DNA from 4 places in the Rhodococcus sp. 1R11 genome. Region 2 is predicted to be linked to each of the others. Evidence: predicted binding sites of a transcription regulator. Region 2 holds the regulator's gene; each other region holds the start of a gene.
The links. The regulator LexA, encoded in region 2, represses DNA repair genes until DNA is damaged. The targets are predictions, from matches to a motif close to CGAACANNTGTTCG.
Positions count from the first base shown of each region.

Region 1: E4P29_RS00725 (HNH endonuclease signature motif containing protein) is a predicted target of LexA. The motif match lies at 1,619-1,632, and genes of this name have one in related genera.
Region 3: E4P29_RS06990 (HNH endonuclease signature motif containing protein) is a predicted target of LexA. The motif match lies at 3,217-3,230, and genes of this name have one in related genera.
Region 4: E4P29_RS20930 (error-prone DNA polymerase) is a predicted target of LexA. The motif match lies at 2,431-2,444, and genes of this name have one in related genera.

Region 1 covers NZ_SPNG01000001.1:146,116-150,825, forward strand. The annotation lists gene E4P29_RS00710 (TIGR03084 family metal-binding protein) at 1-162, opposite strand, end outside; gene E4P29_RS00715 (endonuclease/exonuclease/phosphatase family protein) at 257-1,330, shown strand; gene E4P29_RS00725 (HNH endonuclease signature motif containing protein) at 1,672-3,522, shown strand; gene E4P29_RS00730 (class F sortase) at 3,567-4,196, opposite strand; gene E4P29_RS00735 (ice-binding family protein) at 4,246-4,710, opposite strand, start outside.
Region 2 covers NZ_SPNG01000004.1:414,771-419,480, forward strand. The annotation lists gene E4P29_RS09915 (solute carrier family 23 protein) at 1-1,216, shown strand, start outside; gene E4P29_RS09920 (acyl-CoA dehydrogenase family protein) at 1,369-2,511, shown strand; gene lexA (transcriptional repressor LexA) at 2,592-3,275, opposite strand; gene E4P29_RS09930 (hypothetical protein) at 3,675-4,064, shown strand; gene nrdR (transcriptional regulator NrdR) at 4,164-4,628, shown strand; gene hrpA (ATP-dependent RNA helicase HrpA) at 4,641-4,710, opposite strand, start outside.
Region 3 covers NZ_SPNG01000003.1:235,135-239,844, reverse strand. The annotation lists gene E4P29_RS07005 (ABC transporter ATP-binding protein) at 1-1,641, shown strand, start outside; gene E4P29_RS07000 (TetR/AcrR family transcriptional regulator) at 1,711-2,283, shown strand; gene E4P29_RS06995 (FBP domain-containing protein) at 2,280-2,768, shown strand; gene E4P29_RS06990 (HNH endonuclease signature motif containing protein) at 3,244-4,665, shown strand.
Region 4 covers NZ_SPNG01000013.1:56,552-61,261, forward strand. The annotation lists gene E4P29_RS20920 (SDR family oxidoreductase) at 1-188, opposite strand, end outside; gene E4P29_RS20925 (MMPL family transporter) at 223-2,352, opposite strand; gene E4P29_RS20930 (error-prone DNA polymerase) at 2,480-4,710, shown strand, end outside.

The DNA of each region.
Region 1 (4,710 bases), on a different contig from region 2:
GACGTGATCCGTCCACGACAGGTGCGCGATCTGATGTGCGATCGTCCAGCCCGCCGCCGGAGTAGGTGCCGCCCAGCGTTCGGGTGCCAGCTCGGCCACCAGCGCGTCGAGGTCGTCACCCTCGGCGCGGAGATCGCCGACGAGTGAGTCGAGGTCTGCCATGAGACCAGCTTCACAAAGGCACGAGAAAAAAGCAAGCACGCTTGCTTGTTAATTCGTAACCTTACGTTCGCTTGCCGTCTCTACGGTCGGGAACGTGAAAACGTCGAGACTTGTGGCCGTCGCCATTACCCTCGCCTTCATGGCTGCCGGCTGCTCCTCCACGGACCCGTCTGCTGCGGACCCGACCCCCGACGAACCGTCGAGCATCCGGGTAGCGACATTCAACGCCAGTCTCAATCGGCCCGCGGCCGGACAATTGGTCACCGACCTGAGCACGGAGAACGCCCAGGCTCGCGCAGTGGCCGACGTGATCTCCGCGAACTCACCGGATGTGTTGCTGGTCAACGAGTTCGACTATTCGGGATCGGATGCCCCGACCCTCTTCAACGAGAACTATCTGGACGGGCAGTACCCGTTCTTCTTCACTGCTCCGGTGAACACCGGCGTCGACTCGGGACTCGACCTGGACGGGGACGGCGTACTCGGTGGCCCCGGTGATGCCTGGGGATTCGGACAGTTCCCCGGCCAGTACGGCATGGTGGTGTACTCGAAGTTCCCGATCAACACCGGTGCGGTACGCACGTTCCAGAACTTTCTGTGGAAGGACATGCCGGACTCGCTGTTACCGCGCGACTATTACGGAGAGAACGCGGACGCGCTTCGACTGTCCAGCAAGTCTCATTGGGACGTGCCCGTCGACGTGAACGGGAAGACGCTGCACGTGTTGGCCTCGCATCCCACTCCCCCGTCCTTCGACGGACCCGAGGACCGTAACGGTAAGCGCAATCACGACGAGATCCGGTTGAGTGCCGATTACATTTCCGGTGCCGACTACCTCTACGACGACACCGGCGTGCGAGGCGGACTCGACGAGGGAGCGTCGTTCGTGATGATGGGCGATCAGAACAGCGATCCGGTCGACGGCGACTCCGTGGCCGGTGCCATCGCACAGGTTCTGGATCTTCCGCGAGTACGAGATCCGGCACCCATGTCGGATGGACATGGAACGGACACAGCCGATTTCGCTGATCCGACGCCGGGTGACCTGCGCGTGGACTACGTACTGCCCTCGGACGATCTGACGGTGCGCGACTCGCAGGTGTATTGGCCCGATCAGGCCGAGCACCCGTCGGATCACCGATTGGTGTGGGTAGACCTCGAAATGTGATGCGCGAGTGACCGAACTGCCGATTGTCGAGTTCGCCTACCCGGGCCCACTACGGGACACGCTGGTTGCGGCCGGGGAGATCCGAACTTCACGGTGAACGATGACACCCAGGTGGTGCTGGAGCGATTCGAGCCGACATGAAGGTCGCCCGACAGTCTTGCGGCGATGTTCGAGGTCCATCCGCGGACCCGGTGTTTGTCGGTGGGTGGGTGTATAGACACGCCGCCTCCAATCCTTCTTCATTGCAACATAATTGAGGTTGACGATTGGTTCAGATCCCGGTACCATCGAACACACGTTCTACACATTGTTGGAACACCTGCCGGGGGGGCGAAGACACAATGGGCACATCGACGCGTAGCCGTTTCGCGGCCTATCTCGGGCCGCAATCGAAGCCGTACATCGAGGCTGCTTCGTTGGCCGAGATTCGGGATGTCGCGATTCTGGAGAATCAGGCGTGCGCCCGCAAGGTCGCTGTGGCCGCCGCCATCTGGGACTCGTGCATTCATCAGAACGTTCTGGTCGGCGATGTCGTTCAGGATGCGGGCAACTATGCAGCGTCCGAGATTGCGCACGTGCTGGGTTGTTCGAAGACGGTCGCGAACTCGTACGCCGAGATCGGTATGGACCTACGGCTTCGGCTACCCGCCATTGCAGCTGCGTTCGGGGTCGGCGAACTCGATTTGCCCCGAGTCCGTGCGATCTACCGCTGCACTCACAATCTGACGCAGGACGCAGCAACGGCTGTCCAGATCGAGGTTCTCCACGCTGCCAGACGCCTCTCCCCCGGCCCGCTCGCGACCGAGATCTGGTCGATCATGTACCGCATCGCGCCCGAGGAGGCCGCCGCTCTCCGTAAGGACCTGGAACGACACACCAACGTCACTTACACCGACAAGGACGTGCTGTCGACGCTCAAAGCCGATCTCACCGCTGCCGACGCCGCCGCAGCCTGGCAGCTGATCAACGAGATGGCCGCCACCGTCTGCCGACGCGATCCGCGCAACAAAGGACAGAGACGAGCGGCCGCGTATGTCGCTCTGCTGCACCAGGAATCGTTTATGGAGTGCCTGTGCGACGCGAACGACGACCATCCGTGCACGGCCGACGCATCGCGACCTGATCGACGTGCACCACTGACCGTCATCACCGTCGACCTCGCCACCCTCGCCGGCTTGCTGTCCAATCCCGCGCACCTGGCCGGACACGGAACCATCGACGCCGAGTACGCCCGCGAGCTTGCCGAGAACGCACAGTGGCAGCTCCTGCTGACCGAGGCGCGCAACCTCGCCGACAAACTCGGACACGGTGACGACCTCGAATCGATGATCGACGTCGACTCGACAGAAGACACGAAGACCGACACTGGCGCTGGGACCGACACCGAAAACGTCGCCGTGGATGTCATAGACGGGGACGATGCAGGGGATGCCGAACCGCTTCGGCCGCCACGTACCCCGCATGTGGTGTTTCATCCGCTGGGTCGTGGGCGTCGTCGAAGCGGGGCAGTTCCTCGTCCACTCCGATCGCCGGCTTCCAGATCAACGGCTTTCAAATCAACGGCGGCAGCCAGCACTCCACCGCAGAGTAGTTGCATTGCCACGCCGTATCGCGGTGCTTTCTCTCTGGTGGCCGAGTTCGAGGCGGCGATCGCAAGCAACCCCACGCTCGGGGTGGCGCGTCACCCGGATGGGCATGGCGGCCTCGTCATACCGCCACCCGGAGCCCTCGTCTATCGGCCGTCCAGCGCACTCGCCGACAGTATTCGGTTCCGCGACCGGACCTGCAGGCATCCCGGTTGTGACGTCCCGGCGCAGCAGTGCGAGATCGACCATATCGTTCCCTATTTACACCGTGATCCCGCAAGCGGTGGGTGGACGATCGCCACCAATCTCCACTGCCTGTGCCGATATCACCACAGCCTCAAGACCATGGGCCTGTGGACTCCGGTCATGATTGCCGACGGCGTCGAATTCTGGGTCTCCAATGCCGGCACCACCGCCGTCACCGGCCCCGCAACAACTCAGCTCGCCGATTGCGGCCACCTACCGACCGTCTACCGCAGACCCAAAGGCGCGAAACGGCAGGCAGATTTATCGACCCCGACCGCACCAAGACTTCGATCTACGTCGACCTCGGTGCCTCTGTCCACTTCCGCATCCGCACACGACGACGACGTGCCACCGTTTTGAATGCGCAGTCGATGGCGCTGCAGCCGGGCTCGAAAGGCAGAGCGTCAGACCCGATCCGCGTAGACGACGATGTTGTCCTCGTAACTCGCTACATCCGAATCGAATTGGCCACCGCACGTGATCAGACGCAACCCTGGGTGGTCGAGGTCGCCGTACACCTTCTGGGTGGGGAAAGCATCCTTCGGATACTGCTCCACAGCGCTGACGACGAACCGGACGGTGCTTCCATCCTCGGCAGTGACGGACACATCGTCTCCCTGCTCCAGTTCGCGGAGTCGATAGAACACACCCGGGCTACCGGCCCAATCCACATGGCCGGCAACGATCGACGGTCCCAGCTGACCGGGAATCGGCGATCCGGTGTACCAGCCTGCGGGAAAACCGCCCGGCGGAACGTCCATTGCTCCATCGGGGTTCAACCCGAGGTCCATCACATCGGAATCGACACCGATCGCCTCGATCTCGATACGTTCGGGCGGAGATGCGACACCCTCTACCGAACCAGCGCCCTGGGCAGGGACCGAATTGGGTTGAGCGACAACCTCAGCCGATGTCGTCGCTGGCGTTCGAGACGGAGCGGGTTCGTCGACGGGTGTCGCGCAACCCGATACGAGCGCGACCGCCATCAAGCAGGCTGCTGCCGCAGCCCGCACTGCGACCCGGCGACGGGTCACAGTGCGGGAAACGTGTGCAGCAGTAGTTATTTCACTGTTCACGTGTTACTCAGCGTCGACGACGGCTCAGAGCCAAGGCCGAGAACCCGCCTGCAGCGAGTACCACCAGTACAGCCCACATCGACGTCATCGACGCCGCGGCCGGCCGCACGCTGGTGCTGCCATCGCCCGTTTCGACTCCACCGTTGGGAATCTGGGTGATCTGGCCACCGGGGTTGTACGTACCCGGCTGATCCGGACCGCTGGGCTGTTCGGGAGTACCCGGGGTGCGCGGCTGGTCAGGGGTGTTGGGAGTGTTCGGGGTGTTGGGGGTGTTCGGGGTGTTCGGGGTGTTCGGCGTGTTCGGGGTGTTCGGCGTGTTGGGGATGTTCGGGGTATTCGGCACGTCCGGAATTCCGGGGATACCGGGGATGGGCGGAAGCGTGATCACCGGCGGCAGACCGGGAATGGGCGGCAGACCCGGAATCGGGGGTACTTCGATGACGATCGGCGGCGTTCCGCCACCGCCGCCATC
Region 2 (4,710 bases):
GGTGGTGGCACCGGACGAACGCTTGTCGTGGCCACGCACTGTCGGCATCGGGATGCAGCACGTCGTCGCGATGTTCGGGGCCACACTGTTGGTTCCGACCATCACCGGGTTTCCGGTCTCGACGACGCTGCTCTTCTCGGGCATCGGTACTGCGCTCTTCTTGATCATCACACGCGGGCGGGTACCGAGCTACCTCGGGTCGTCGTTCGCCTTCCTGGCCCCGCTCGGTGCGACCGCAGCCGACGGACCCGCCGCGCAGCTCGGTGCCGTTCTGTGTGTCGGCGTCGTGCTGGCTGCAATCGGCTTCGTCGTGAAGTTCGCCGGAGCGCGGGTGCTCGACGCAGCGATGCCGCCCGTCGTCACCGGTGCGGTGGTCGTATTGATCGGGCTCAATCTGGCCCCTGCCGCGACGACCTCGTTCGAAGCGCAACCGCTCGTCGCGGCCGTCACCCTGGCGGCGATTCTCCTCGCGACGGCCGTCGGTCCCGGACTGGTGGGCCGACTCGGGATCCTGCTCGGTGTCGTCGTGGGCTGGGTATTCGCCGCCGTCACCGGTGGTATCGCGCAACCACGACTCGACGCGCTGAGCGCCGCGAGCTGGGTCGGGCTACCCGAGTTCCGTGGCCCGTCGTTCGAGCTGTCGGTGATCCTGGTAGCACTGCCGGTGGTGATTGTCCTCGTCGCCGAGAACGTCGGACACGTCAAAGCCGTCGCGGCGATGACCGGAAAGAACCTCGACGACGTGGCCGGTGACGCTCTGATCGCCGATGGGTTGGCCACCACCCTCGCCGGGGCCGCTGGTGGATCGGGAACCACCACGTACGCCGAGAACATCGGTGTCATGGCCGCTACCCGCGTGTACTCGACCGCCGCCTACTGGGTTGCCGCGATCACCGCGATCGTGTTGGCGTTCTCGCCCAAGTTCGGTGCGCTGATCTTCACCGTCCCGGACGGTGTGATCGGGGGAGCGACACTCGTGCTCTACGGACTCATCGGACTGCTCGGCGTTCGAATCTGGACCGATGCCAAAGTGGATTTCACCGATCCGGTGAACCTCACCGTCGTCGCAGCAGCACTCGTCGCCGGCATCGGCGACCTGACGCTCTCCGTCGGATCGGTCGAACTCGGTGGAATCGCTTGGGGATCGCTGGGCATCCTCGTCGGATACCCGATCGTCTCGGCGCTGGCCCGAGGCAGAACGAATGGACGACGCTAGCAGGGGCGGTCACGGATCGCGCACGTTTTGGTCATCGACCCTCGGTACACCGCAAACGTACTGTTGAACCGTGACGTCAGTCGCACCGACGACCGCGCTGTGACCCCCCTTCTCGCGGTCGACGACGGTGCGCACCGAACAAGGAGATCTGCGTGGAACGCACACTTTTCGAGCCCGAGCACGAGCTGTTCCGGGAGTCGTACCGGAAGTTTCTCGAACAGCACGTAGCCCCCAATCACGCGAAGTGGGAAGAGCAGAACATCGTCGACCGCGGCGTCTGGGTCGAGGCCGGCAAGCAGGGCTTCCTCGGAACTGCCGCACCGGAGGAGTTCGGCGGTGGCGGCGTCAAGGACTTCCGCTACAACGCCATCGTCACCGAGGAAACCACCCGCGGCGGCTACAGCGGCATCGGCTTCACTCTGCACAACGACGTCGTCGCGCCGTACTTCATCGAGTTGGCCAACGACGAGCAGAAGCAGCGCTGGCTTCCCGGATTCTGCTCCGGTGAGCTGATCACCGCGATCGCCATGACCGAGCCGGGCACCGGCAGCGACCTACAGGGGATCAAGACCAAGGCCGTTCGGGACGGCGACGACTGGGTATTGAACGGATCGAAGACGTTCATCACCAACGGCATCAATGCCGATTTGATCGTCGTCGTAGCGTGCACCGACCCCGAGAAGGGTGCCCAGGGCTTCAGCTTGCTGGTCGTAGAGCGCGACATGCCCGGTTTCGAGCGTGGCCGCAACCTGGACAAGATCGGCATGAAGGCCCAGGACACCGCGGAACTCAGCTTTACCGACGTTCGGGTTCCGGCCGCCAACCTGCTCGGCGAAGAAGGCATGGGCTTCATCTACCTGATGCAGAACTTGCCTCAGGAGCGCCTCTCGATTGCCGTCGTCGCGGCTGCGGCCATGGAATCGGCACTGGAGATGACCATCCAGTACTGCCGCGATCGCAAGGCATTCGGTAAGTCGATCGGAAAGTTCCAGAACACGCGATTCGTGTTGGCGGAGCTGGCTACCGAAACCACCGCTACCCGCATCATGGTCGACAAGTTCATCGAACTGCTCAACGACGGCAAGCTGACCGTGCAGGAAGCCGCCATGGCGAAGTGGTGGACCACCGAGAACCAGGTCAAGCTCATCGACCGATGCCTCCAGCTGCACGGCGGCTACGGTTACATGAAGGAATACCCGATTGCCAAGGCTTACATGGATTCTCGGGTACAGACCATCTACGGCGGCACCACGGAGATCATGAAGGAGATCATCGGTCGTGGACTGAATCTCTGATTCTGCCGATCGTTCGGAACCGACGAGAAGGGCCGCAGCACCTGTGCTGCGGCCCTTCTTTCGTTGTGTCCGAACAGAGTTCAGAGCTTGCGCATCACGGTGACGACCTTGCCGAGAATCGCGGCATTGTTACCCGGGATCGGCTCGAACAATGGGTTGTGCGGCATGAGCCACACCTCACCCTTGGAACGCTTGAACGTCTTGACGGTGGCCTCGCCCTCGATCATCGCTGCCACGATGTCGCCGTTGTCGGCCACGGACTGTTGACGCACCACCACCCAGTCGCCATCGCAGATGGCCGCGTCGATCATGGACTCGCCGACCACCTTGAGCAAGAACAGTGATCCCTGACCGACCAACTCGCGGGGGAGTGGGAACACGTCCTCGACGGCTTCCTCGGCCAGAATCGGACCACCCGCGGCGATCCGGCCGAGAACCGGCACGAACGTCGGCGTCGGCAACCGATCCTGCTCGTTGGACGCTGCCGAACCGTCCACCGCTGCCGCGGCCTGATCTGCCTGCACCTCGTCCAGTCCACGGACGTCGACCGCGCGAGGGCGGTTGGCATCGCGCCGCAGGAACCCTTTGCGCTCGAGGGTACGAAGCTGATGAGCGACGGACGACGTCGACGTCAGGCCCACGGCATCGCCGATCTCTCGAATACTGGGTGGGTATCCGCGCTCGGTGACCGAGGCCCGGATGACCTCCAACACTTTCCGTTGGCGCTCGGTGAGCCCTGCGCTGATGTCGGTGCCGACCTCCATGGCCTTCGGGGTCGGCTCGGCGGCCGGCTTTCCGGCCGCAGCCTTGCCGACCGTCGAGGATCCGGCTCGCGCGGAACCAGCTTTCGTGGAACCCGTCGTACTGGAACCGGTGATGGACCTCGTCGAGGTCTCGTCCTTCATGCTGTCGGCCTCCTGCTGATGCGGCTGGATTCGGTCTACGCGGTATCGATCCACGCGGACTGGAGTTGATGATGTCGACTCGTGTGGCGTGTGGTTTCTGACACGAATCTAGCGTGTATCAGCTGTTGAATCAAACATCTGTTCGACTCGTGTCGCGTTTTCTACAGACTTTGTCGGAGGCGCGTGATAGAACTTCGAACAAGCGTCCATCGAACGCCTGATCGAACAATCGATCCAACGAGCGAAGACGAGGTTCCGATGACCATCACCACCGATCGTCCCACCACTGCCGGTATGCGTTCGCGATCCGGTGTCGTCGAGCGTCGTCGGCGGTCGCGGCCCGTGCTGCAGAACCACGGGCGTCGGACGCAGAACGGCCCGTGCTTGCCCGTCCTGGACGAGTCCTGGACCGACGTGACCGATCGCGAGATGGCGGATCGAGACTTCGACGACACCTCGGCTCATTTCGCGAACCAGACCGTGCGCCCACGCTCTCTGGTTCTGTGGATGTTGGCTGTGGTCGTCGTGGCCGGCGGTCTGCTCGGCATCGCGAATCTGCGCGCGACCACACCCGACGCGGCCACTCAGCCTGCCGGCGCGGTCATGGTGCACGACGGAGCGCTCGTCGAGTACGCACCCAGCAGATGACCACCGGCACCATGGTGCCCAGCGTGGCTGAGTATCCTCGAAGACTGCCCCGACGCGCACGTTCGTCGTCGGAGTATCGGCTACGACGGAGGCTCCCTCATGCATTGCCCGTTCTGCAGGCACCCCGACTCACGCGTGGTGGATTCGCGTGAAATGGACGAGGGTCAGGCAATACGGCGACGCCGGTCCTGCCCCGAGTGCGGTCGTCGCTTCACCACCGTGGAGGCTGCTGTGCTCGCCGTCGTGAAGCGCAGCGGTGTGACCGAGCCGTTCAGTCGGGAGAAGGTCGTCAAAGGCGTTCGTCGCGCCTGCCAGGGCAGAGACGTCGACAACGACGCGCTGAACCTGCTGGCTCAGCAAGTCGAAGACAACATCCGCGCGGCCGGTTCGGCGGAGATTCCCAGCAACGAAGTGGGCCTGGCCATTCTCGGACCGCTACGCGATCTCGACGAAGTGGCCTACCTTCGTTTCGCATCGGTCTACCGCTCGTTCAGTTCGGCCGAGGACTTCGAGAAGGAAATTCACGAACTCCGCAAACATCGAGAGTCCGCCGACGTCGAGTGAACCGCGGGCCGATCAGCGAGACTGATCGGCGATCGCCTTCTCGATGCGCTTCTCCGATACCGGATACGCAGTACGAACTCCC
Region 3 (4,710 bases), on a different contig from region 2:
GGCGCAGTGGCCGCGGCGATGTCGCTGGTGCCGGTCTATGTGCTCGGTGTCTTGGTCGACCGCGTCCGCGATGGGGCCGACTCGTCGACCATTGTCGGGGTCGTCGTCGTGATCGCGGTGGCAGCGGTCATCGGCGGTGTTGTCACCGGCTTCAGCGGTTACCTGATCAGTACCCTCGGTGAGGGCATCCTGGCGTCCCTACGTGAGGCGGTCGTTCGACGCGCCCTCCGTCTGCCGGTGGCCACGTTGGAGCGAGTAGGCAAGGGCGACTTGCTCTCTCGTGTCGGCGACGACGTCGCGGTGATGGCCAAGTCCATCGGCGAAGTGATTCCCCAGCTCGTCGGAGCATTCCTGCTCGTGTGCCTGAGCATGATCACGATGCTCGGAATCGACTGGCGTCTGGGGCTTGCCGGTCTGGTGGCATTGCCGATGTATGTCCTCGCCCTGCGCTGGTACCTGCCCCGATCGGCTCCGATGTACGCGGCAGAACGAGTCGCCATGGGCGAGCGGGCCCAGTCCTTCGTCAGCAGCATGCAGGGCGCAAAGACGGTGCGCGCCTACGGGCTCGAAGACGAGCACCTCGGCGAGGTGGATCGAGCGTCGGCGAAAGCCCGCGACATCGGCGTCGACGTCTTCCGCCTGTTCACGCGCTTCGGCTCACGCAGCAACCGCGCCGAATGTGTCGGCCTGTCGGTGATCCTGCTGGCCGGATTCCTGCTCGTACGAGGCGATTACGTCACCGTCGGTGAGACCACGGCCGCGGCGCTGCTGTTTCATCGGCTGTTCAATCCGATCGGCACCCTGCTCTTCACGTTCGACGACATCCAGTCTGCCGGTGCGTCGTTGGCTCGGTTGGTCGGTGTGATCGACATACCCGACGAGCGGCCGGTGGGCGACGGTTCCGTGCCTGTCGACGCCACCCTCGATGTCGTCGACCTGCGCCATTTCTACGACGAGGGCCACGAAGTTTTGCATGGGGTCGACCTGCGCGTCGATGCAGGCGAGACGGTCGCGCTCGTGGGATCCACCGGTGCCGGGAAGTCGACCATCGCGGCCATTGCGGCCGGATCGATTGCGTCGACATCGGGAACGGTTCGTGTCGGCGGTGCATCCCTGGATGCATTGGGGCATCAGGGATTACGACGGCACGTCGCGATCGTCAGCCAGGAAGTGCACGTCTTCGCGGGCCCACTGATCGACGACGTGTTGCTCGCAGCCCCGGACGCCGGCCGCGATGACGTGGAAGCCGCACTGCGGACCGTCGGTGCCTGGGGATGGGTCGAGGCGCTCGAGGAGGGTCTCGACACCGCCGTCGGCGAGGGTGGTCACCAGTTGACCGCGGCGCAGTCGCAGCAATTGGCTCTGGCGCGGCTCGTGCTGGCCGATCCGGCTGTCGCGGTGTTGGACGAGGCTACCGCCGAGGCCGGTAGCTCCGGTGCCCGCGACCTCGAATTGGCTGCGGAGGCGGCGACGAAGGGTCGCAGCACGTTGATCGTGGCGCATCGGCTCACCCAGGCCGCCGCCGCCGACCGCGTCGTAGTGCTCGAACACGGAAAAATCGTGGAGCAGGGTCCGCACGACGAGCTGGTCGCTGCTGGTGGGCGTTACGCGGAGCTGTGGGAGGCGTGGCAGGGCCGCTGACCGCTTTAGTAATTTGCCTATAGCTATTAGTTTTGGCTACGGTGTCCTCGGAAGATGGAGGAGGCCGACATGGCACGCGCAGGATTGACCGCGCAGCGCATCGTGGCAGCTGGAGCGGATCTGGCCGATGAGATCGGCTTCGATCGCGTTACCGCGAGCGAGGTAGCCAGACGTTTCGATGTCAAAGTCGCGAGTCTGTATTCGCATCTGAAGAACGCACACCAGCTCAATGTCGGCATTGCTTTGCTGGCGTTGGAAGAACTGGCCGACCGGGTCGCGGAGGCGTTGGCGGGCAGGGCGGGCAAGGACGCGTTGGTAGCAGTGGCCGACGCGTACCTGGTCTATTCGCGCGAACATCCCGGCCGATACGCGGCGACCCAGTTTCCTCTCGACCACGAGACGGCGATCAACAGTGCCGGGGTGCGGCACTCGGCGATGATGAAGGCAATTCTTCGTGGGTATCACCTGAGCGAGATCGATCAGGTGCACGCTGTTCGATTGTTGGGCAGCGTCTTTCACGGTTTCGCCAGTCTCGAAGCGGCCGGATCTTTCGCTCACAGTGCGCCCGATTCGCAGGAGTCGTGGGCCCGAATCCTCGACGGAATCGACTTACTCCTACGGCAATGGAGGCAAGAACAATGAAGCCGATCACCGAACGCGACATCAGATCGTCGTTCGTCAACTCGTCCAAGGGTGACGCCACACGGCTTTCCCTCCCCGATATGTTCGACGAAGCGCCGTGGGAGGATCTCGATTTCCTCGGCTGGGGCGACCCGAAGCTGGCGGGACGAAGCTACATCGTCGTACCGCAGGAAGATCGACTACGTGGAATTGCTTTGCGATACAAGGCAGGTGGGCCGCGTACCGCGCAGATGTGCAGCATCTGCCTCACCACCCATGCCAACGGCGGTGTGTCGCTGATGGCCGCTGCGAAGGCAGGGGAGTCCGGGCGACGCGGCAACACCGTCGGTACCTACATCTGCTCGGATCTCGCATGTTCTCTGTACGCACGCAAGAAGAAAACACCGGCCCTGGGACGACAGTTCAAGGAGGACTTCGACGTCGACACCCGCACGGCGACGGTCAAAGACAATATCGACGCATTCCTCGCTCGTGTCCTCGGCTGAATGTCGCTGCGCGTATGACCTAGCTCTTTTGGCTGGACCGCTGCGGGCGCAAAGCTGTGAAAAGCCAGGCCGCTGCCGCGACAATTGCCAGACCTCAGCCCGCGATGCCGGCCCATGGCAGATCCAGTCGCGGGATGGCAAGAACGCCGAACATCACCAGAGTGGCGAACAGCGGGGAGAGTCTGTGCCGGGCATGGATAAGTCGAGTGGACTCGGTTCCCGTTCGTCGCATGCGCATCTATTCGCCTCGTCGATGTGTTTGGTGAACCTACAGTAAACCGGTAGGTCGGTCTTCAATGGCGCGCCCCGGTTGATACCCATGGAGTGTGGCGCAACGGTCGTAGCGCGTCCGAGGATTGGTGATTTGCCTAGCACGGGCCACCGACAGGTTCCGGTTCGCGAATCCTCATGCACAGCAATAGTTTTCGATTGCACCATCATTGCGCATCGAACACACGTTCGATACACTTGGTTCATGACAACGGAGATCTGGCAACTGAGCGAGAGCGAACTCCTCGCCGACGTTGCTGATGTCTCCCACACGATCCAACTGCTCGAAGCACGCCGCATCGCCCTCGTCGCCGACATCGACACCCGCGTGAGCCGAGAGAAGCTCGGCTTCCCCGGACCCGCAGGCTGGCTGACCTCCACCACCCTCCTCACCCCGAGCAAAGCGAACAAGATCGTGGCCCTCGCTCGCGGGTTGAAGAACTTCCCCGACATCGCCGACGCCGTCAACACCGGCAGCATGACCGTCGACCACGCCGCCCTGATTCTCACCTTCGCCGAAACACCACCGAAGAACCTCCCCCAAGAGGGTCGCGATATCGCCCGCAAAGCCATGATCACCGCCGCAACCGGACCCGGCGCAAGCACCGACAATATCCGAGAAGCGATCACCAAACTCGAAGACACCTACGGCGGCAACAAGCCACCACCGGAAGACACCGACCGCAACGAACTCTTCGCCTCGAAAACCCTCAACGGACGTCTCGTGGCGAAGATGGATTTCGATGCGATCACCGGAGAAAAGCTGCTCACCGCGCTTTCGCCGTTGACCGAACCCCGCCCTGCCGCCGACGGCACCCCAGACGAACGCAGTCCCGCACGGCGACGCGCCGACGCCTTCGGACACATCCTCGACCGCTACCTCGCCTCCAGTGACCGCCCCACCGAAGGCGGCGAAAAACCCCACGTCAACCTGCACATCCGTTTGCAGGACCTCACCGACCTCCGCGACAGTGCCGACGACATAACAGACGACGAAACCTCGCGCGCAGCAACAGAATCCGACACCGAGACCGACGCAGCAGATCCGGTCGACATCAACACCGGCGACCCCATCGACACTGACGCAGCAACCGAACCGGACCACGAAAACGGCAGCGGCAGTGGCGATTGCGGTGGAGGTGATGCTGTAGCCGACCGCGGCGCATATCGGGACCTGTTCGGTGACGGCACCACCGTCGGCTGGCTGCCGTGGATGGGCCCGCTCTCCCGCAACACCTCCCGCCAACTCGCCTGCGACTGTGTTCTCACCGCGATCGTCATGGACGAGAACGGCAACCCGTTGAACCTCGCCCGCACCGCCCGCACCGTCACCGCGAAACAGAAACGCGCATTGACTGCCCGCGATCACGGCTGCGCGTTCCCCGGCTGCGGCAAACCCGCCGCCTGGACCGAAGGCCATCACATCTGGCACTGGGCCGACGGTGGACCCACCGACATGAACAACCTCGTCCTCCTGTGCGGGTTTCATCACCGACTCATCCACCACAGCGACTGGGAAGTGTTCATCGCCGCCGACAACCACCCGTGGTTCGTGCCACCGGCCACCGTCGACCCCTACCGACAACCCCGACAATCCCACGCCCGAGCCGGCCCCCACATCGCCTAGGCCCGCACAAAAACACCAGCCCCACACAAACACACCAGCCCCGCA
Region 4 (4,710 bases), on a different contig from region 2:
ACGAGATCGCCGATCAGCGGGCGGATTCTGTCGCCGCCGTCCAACTCGTCGGCCAGCTTCTCGAGTCGAGCGACCGATTGTGGTCGAACGAGTACATGGACGAGGGCGTCCGCATCACGTCCGAGAAGTCGGGGCAGCACGTTCTTGCCCAGAAACCCGGTACCGCCGGTCACGATGTAGCTCGCCATGCGAGGCGACCTTACTCCTCGGTAAGTTCGACGGCTAGTGCCCCATACCGGCCTTCTCGTGCACCTTCTTCATCCACGCCGGGGCCCACCAGTTGGCTTCGCCCATGAGCTTGACCAAGGAGGGCACCAGCAGCATTCGGATGATGGTGGCGTCGATTATCAGCGCCAGAATCACGCCGAAGCCGAGGAACTTCATGATAGACAGGCCGGAGATCGTGAACGCTCCGGTGACGACGATCAGGATCAGGGCCGCGGCAGTGACGATGCGTCCGGTGCGTTGAGCTCCGAAAATGACGGCCTCCTCGGTGGAAGCACCTGCCGAGCGCGCTTCGACCATCCGAGACATCAGGAACACTTCGTAGTCGGTCGACAGGCCGAAGATGACTGCGAGGATGAGTACGACGAAGGTCGACTCGAGTGGACCGGGCGTCACTCCCAGCAGGCTTGCACCGTGACCTTCCTGGAACACCCAGGTCAGGGCTCCGAAGGTCGCTGCCAGGCTCAGCCCGGCCATGAGAACTGCTTTGATCGGCAGCACTATCGAGCCGAAGGCCAGGAACAGCAGGACCAACGTCGAGATCACCATGATCGCGATCATCACCGGCAGCCATTTCGCTATCGCGGCATTACCGTCATCGACGTTCGCGCGTCCGCCGCCGACGAGGATTTCGGTGCCGTCCGGGGGAGTGATCGCGCGGAGGGCAGTCACCGCATTCGATTGGGACCGAGCCTCGGTCGTTCCGTCGCTGGGTTCGCTGTAGGACGCCTGGAATGCCACCAGATCGTCCTTGGATCCGAGGAATTCGGCGCGGGCAACGCCGGGGGTGGCGTTCATCGCTGCGGTCAGTTCCGCAACGGGTGGGCCCTGAGGCTTGACGCCGTCGAGACCCCGCAGCACCACGGTGGCACCGTCGCCGGTGGACTCGAAGTCGGTGGCGAGGGTTTCGAAGGCTGCCCGTGCCGGGTCGTTCTTCGGTAGTGCCGTGTAGTCGACCTCTCCCAGGGAGACCTTCAGAATCGGCGTGGCGACGATCAGCAGGCCCGCGACGATGACGGCGGCGACGATTCCTGGATTCTTCATCACTCGGGTGACGACACCGCCCCAGAATTTGTGCGCGCGTGCGTCACTGCGGTCCGAGGCGGTACGCGACCAGGTCCACGAGTTGATGCGAGTGCCAAGAAGAGCGAGCAGGGCGGGCACCGCGGTCAGGGACAGCAGGGCGGCGCTGGCCACCGCGGCCATGGCACCGAAACCGAGGGATCGAATCACCGCCTGCGGGAAGACCAGCATGCCCGCGAACGCGCAGATCAGCAGCAGTCCGGAGAAGACGACGGTGCGGCCCGCAGTGGACACGGTACGTACGGTCGCCTCCATCGACGACGACCCAGTTCGGAGTTCCTCTCGGAATCGGCTGACGATGAACAGTCCGTAATCAATGGCCAAGCCGAGGCCGAGCAACGACGCGACGTTGATCGAGAACGAGCTCACCTCGGTGAATTCGGTGAGCACCCGCAGGATTGCCAGCGAGCTGAGCACACTGAGAATCCCGACGAACACCGGTACTGCTGCGGCGATCACGCCACCGAAGATGAAGACGAGAAGCAGAAGTGTGATGGGGACGGCGATGATCTCCGAGCGCACGAGGTCTCGCTCGAGGGTTTGGCTGAGCGAGACGCCCACGACCGATGCGCCGGCGAACTGCGACTCGATGCCGGGGACGACGAGTTGTGGAGGCAGCTCACCGAACGTGTTGAACGTAACTCCCGATTTCGCACCGAGGGAGATGGTCACCAGTGCTTTGGTCCGGTCTTTCGAGACCAGGAATTCCTTGGTCACCGGGTCCGCGGTCCAGTAGGAGTTCACGTTTCCGAGGGTGTAGCGGCTGCGGAATTCGTCGAGTGTCGACTGCACCTGTGGTCCGATGTCGTCGATCGTGCGTCCGTCGGGCGCGGTGTAGATCGCGACGATGTCGGGGGTCGGTTGGCCGATGCCCTGGACCAGCCGCGCGACCTGCGACGATTCGCTGCCTGCGTCGGCGTATCCACCCTCGCTCAGTTTCGAGAAGACGCCCAGTCCCAGCACGCCGCCGACGGCCACGACCGCGACGACGACGGCGAGCACCCATCGCTTGTGCGATACGACGAACGATGCCCAACGCGTCACAACTGTGCTCCGGCTCTGTGGAAGGGGTGAGTAGCGGTTCGACTGTAGTTGATCGTGTCGGACCCTCGTGTTCTCATTAGAACAAGTGTTCGATGGTGCGTGTGGCCGTGTGAAGGAGGTGGTCTCGATGGGATGGAACGACGGGCCACCCACCTGGTCGGAAATGGAGCGAGTCCTCTCCGGGCGCCCCAAGCCGGTCGTCGAAGGCGATGGGGGCGACAGCCCGGCGTGGTCGCGCAAACGTGACGCCTATCAGGGTCGCCGGCCCGAATCGGTGGGGCCGTCGACACCGTATGCAGAACTGCATGCGCATTCGGCGTTCAGTTTTCTCGACGGAGCATCGCAGCCGGAGGAAATGGTCGAGGAAGCGGTGCGTCTGGGACTCGAATCCATTGCGATCACCGACCACGACGGCTTCTACGGCGTCGTGCGGTTCGCCGAGGCGGCACGAGCCCTCGGCATCGGAACAGTGTTCGGTGCCGAGCTGTCGCTCGACACCCACCGGTCCAGGGCCGGAGCGGCCGATCCCGACGGCACGCATCTTCTGGTGCTCGCTCGCGGACAGGAAGGGTATCGGCGGCTGTCGCGTCGGATCGCGGCCGCGCACCTGGCCGGCGGAGTCAAGGGTGAGCCGCAGTACGACGTGGACGAACTCACCGAATCGGCGGGAGGGCACTGGCAGATTCTGACCGGTTGTCGCAAAGGGCATGTCCGCCAAGCGCTCTCGCGGGGTGGGCCGGAGGCGGCCGATCTCGCGCTGCGCGATCTGGTCGATCGGTTCGGGGCCGAGCGCGTCACCGTCGAGCTCACCAGGCACGGTACTGCCGACGACGACGAGCGCAACGACGCACTGGCAGCGCTGGCTCGCCGGTACGGTCTGCCGATGATCGCCACCACGGCGGCGCACTACGCCAGTCCGCGTAGCCGAAGATTGGCCATGGCGATGGCTGCGGTACGTGCCCGGAGCAGTCTGGACGAGGCGGCAGGGTGGCTGGCACCGACGGGCGGTGCACATCTGCGGTCGGGGGCGGAGATGGCAGAGCTGTTCGAGCACTATCCCGGTGCAGTGCGCGGTGCCGTCGAACTGGGTCGAGAATGTACGTTCGATCTGAAGCTGATCGCGCCTCGTCTCCCACCGTTCGAGGTGCCCGACGGTTACACCGAGATCGGTTACCTGCGGCGACTCACGTTCGAGGGTGCTGCCCGGCGGTACGGCCCGCAGTCGGCGAACCCGGCTGCATATTCGCAGTTGGAGTACGAGCTCGACATCATCGAGCGGCTCGAATTTCCGGGCTACTTCCTGGTGGTGCACGACATCGTTCATTTCTGCAAGACCCACGACATTCTGTGCCAGGGGCGAGGCTCGGCGGCGAACTCGGCCGTCTGCTACGCCATCGGAATCACGAACGTCGATCCGGTTGCCAACAAGTTGCTCTTCGAGCGGTTCCTCGCACCCGAACGCGACGGACCACCCGACATCGACATCGACATCGAGTCGGATCGGCGGGAAGAGGCCATTCAGCACGTGTACGCCAAGTACGGCCGTACCCATGCCGCTCAGGTCGCCAACGTCATCACCTATCGCGGGAAGTCCTCGGTACGAGACATGGCCCGCGCTCTCGGGTTCTCCCAGGGGCAACAGGACGCGTGGAGCAAGCAGATCACCCGGTGGTCCGGAATCGGCGATCAGGACGGCGACGGGATCCCCGATTCCGTTCTCGACCTCGCGCGTCAGATCGAGGGCTTTCCGCGTCACCTCGGCATCCATTCGGGAGGAATGGTGATCTGCGACCGACCGATCGCCGACGTGTGCCCGGTGGAGTGGGCGACGATGGAGAATCGCAGTGTGCTCCAATGGGACAAAGATGATTGTGCCGCAGTGGGTTTGGTCAAGTTCGACATGCTCGGGCTCGGGATGCTCTCGGCTCTGCACTACATGATCGACCTGGTCGCCGAGCACAAGGGCATCGACATCGACCTCGCCGCGATCGATCTGTCCGAACATGCGGTGTACGAGATGCTGCAACGGGCCGATTCGGTCGGTGTGTTCCAGGTCGAGTCGCGGGCCCAGATGGCCACTCTTCCGCGGCTCAAGCCGCGTAACTTCTACGATCTCGTCGTCGAGGTCGCCTTGATTCGTCCCGGTCCCATCCAAGGTGGCTCGGTGCACCCGTACGTCAAGCGGCGCAACGGACTCGAACCGGTCACCTTCGATCATCCGTCGCTGAAGAAAGCTCTCGATCGAACTCTCGGTGTGCCGTTGTTTCAGGAACAGCTGATGCAGATGGCCATCGACGTCGCGGGCTTCAGTGCCGCCGATGCCGATCAGCTGCGTCGAGCCATGGGGTCGAAACGGTC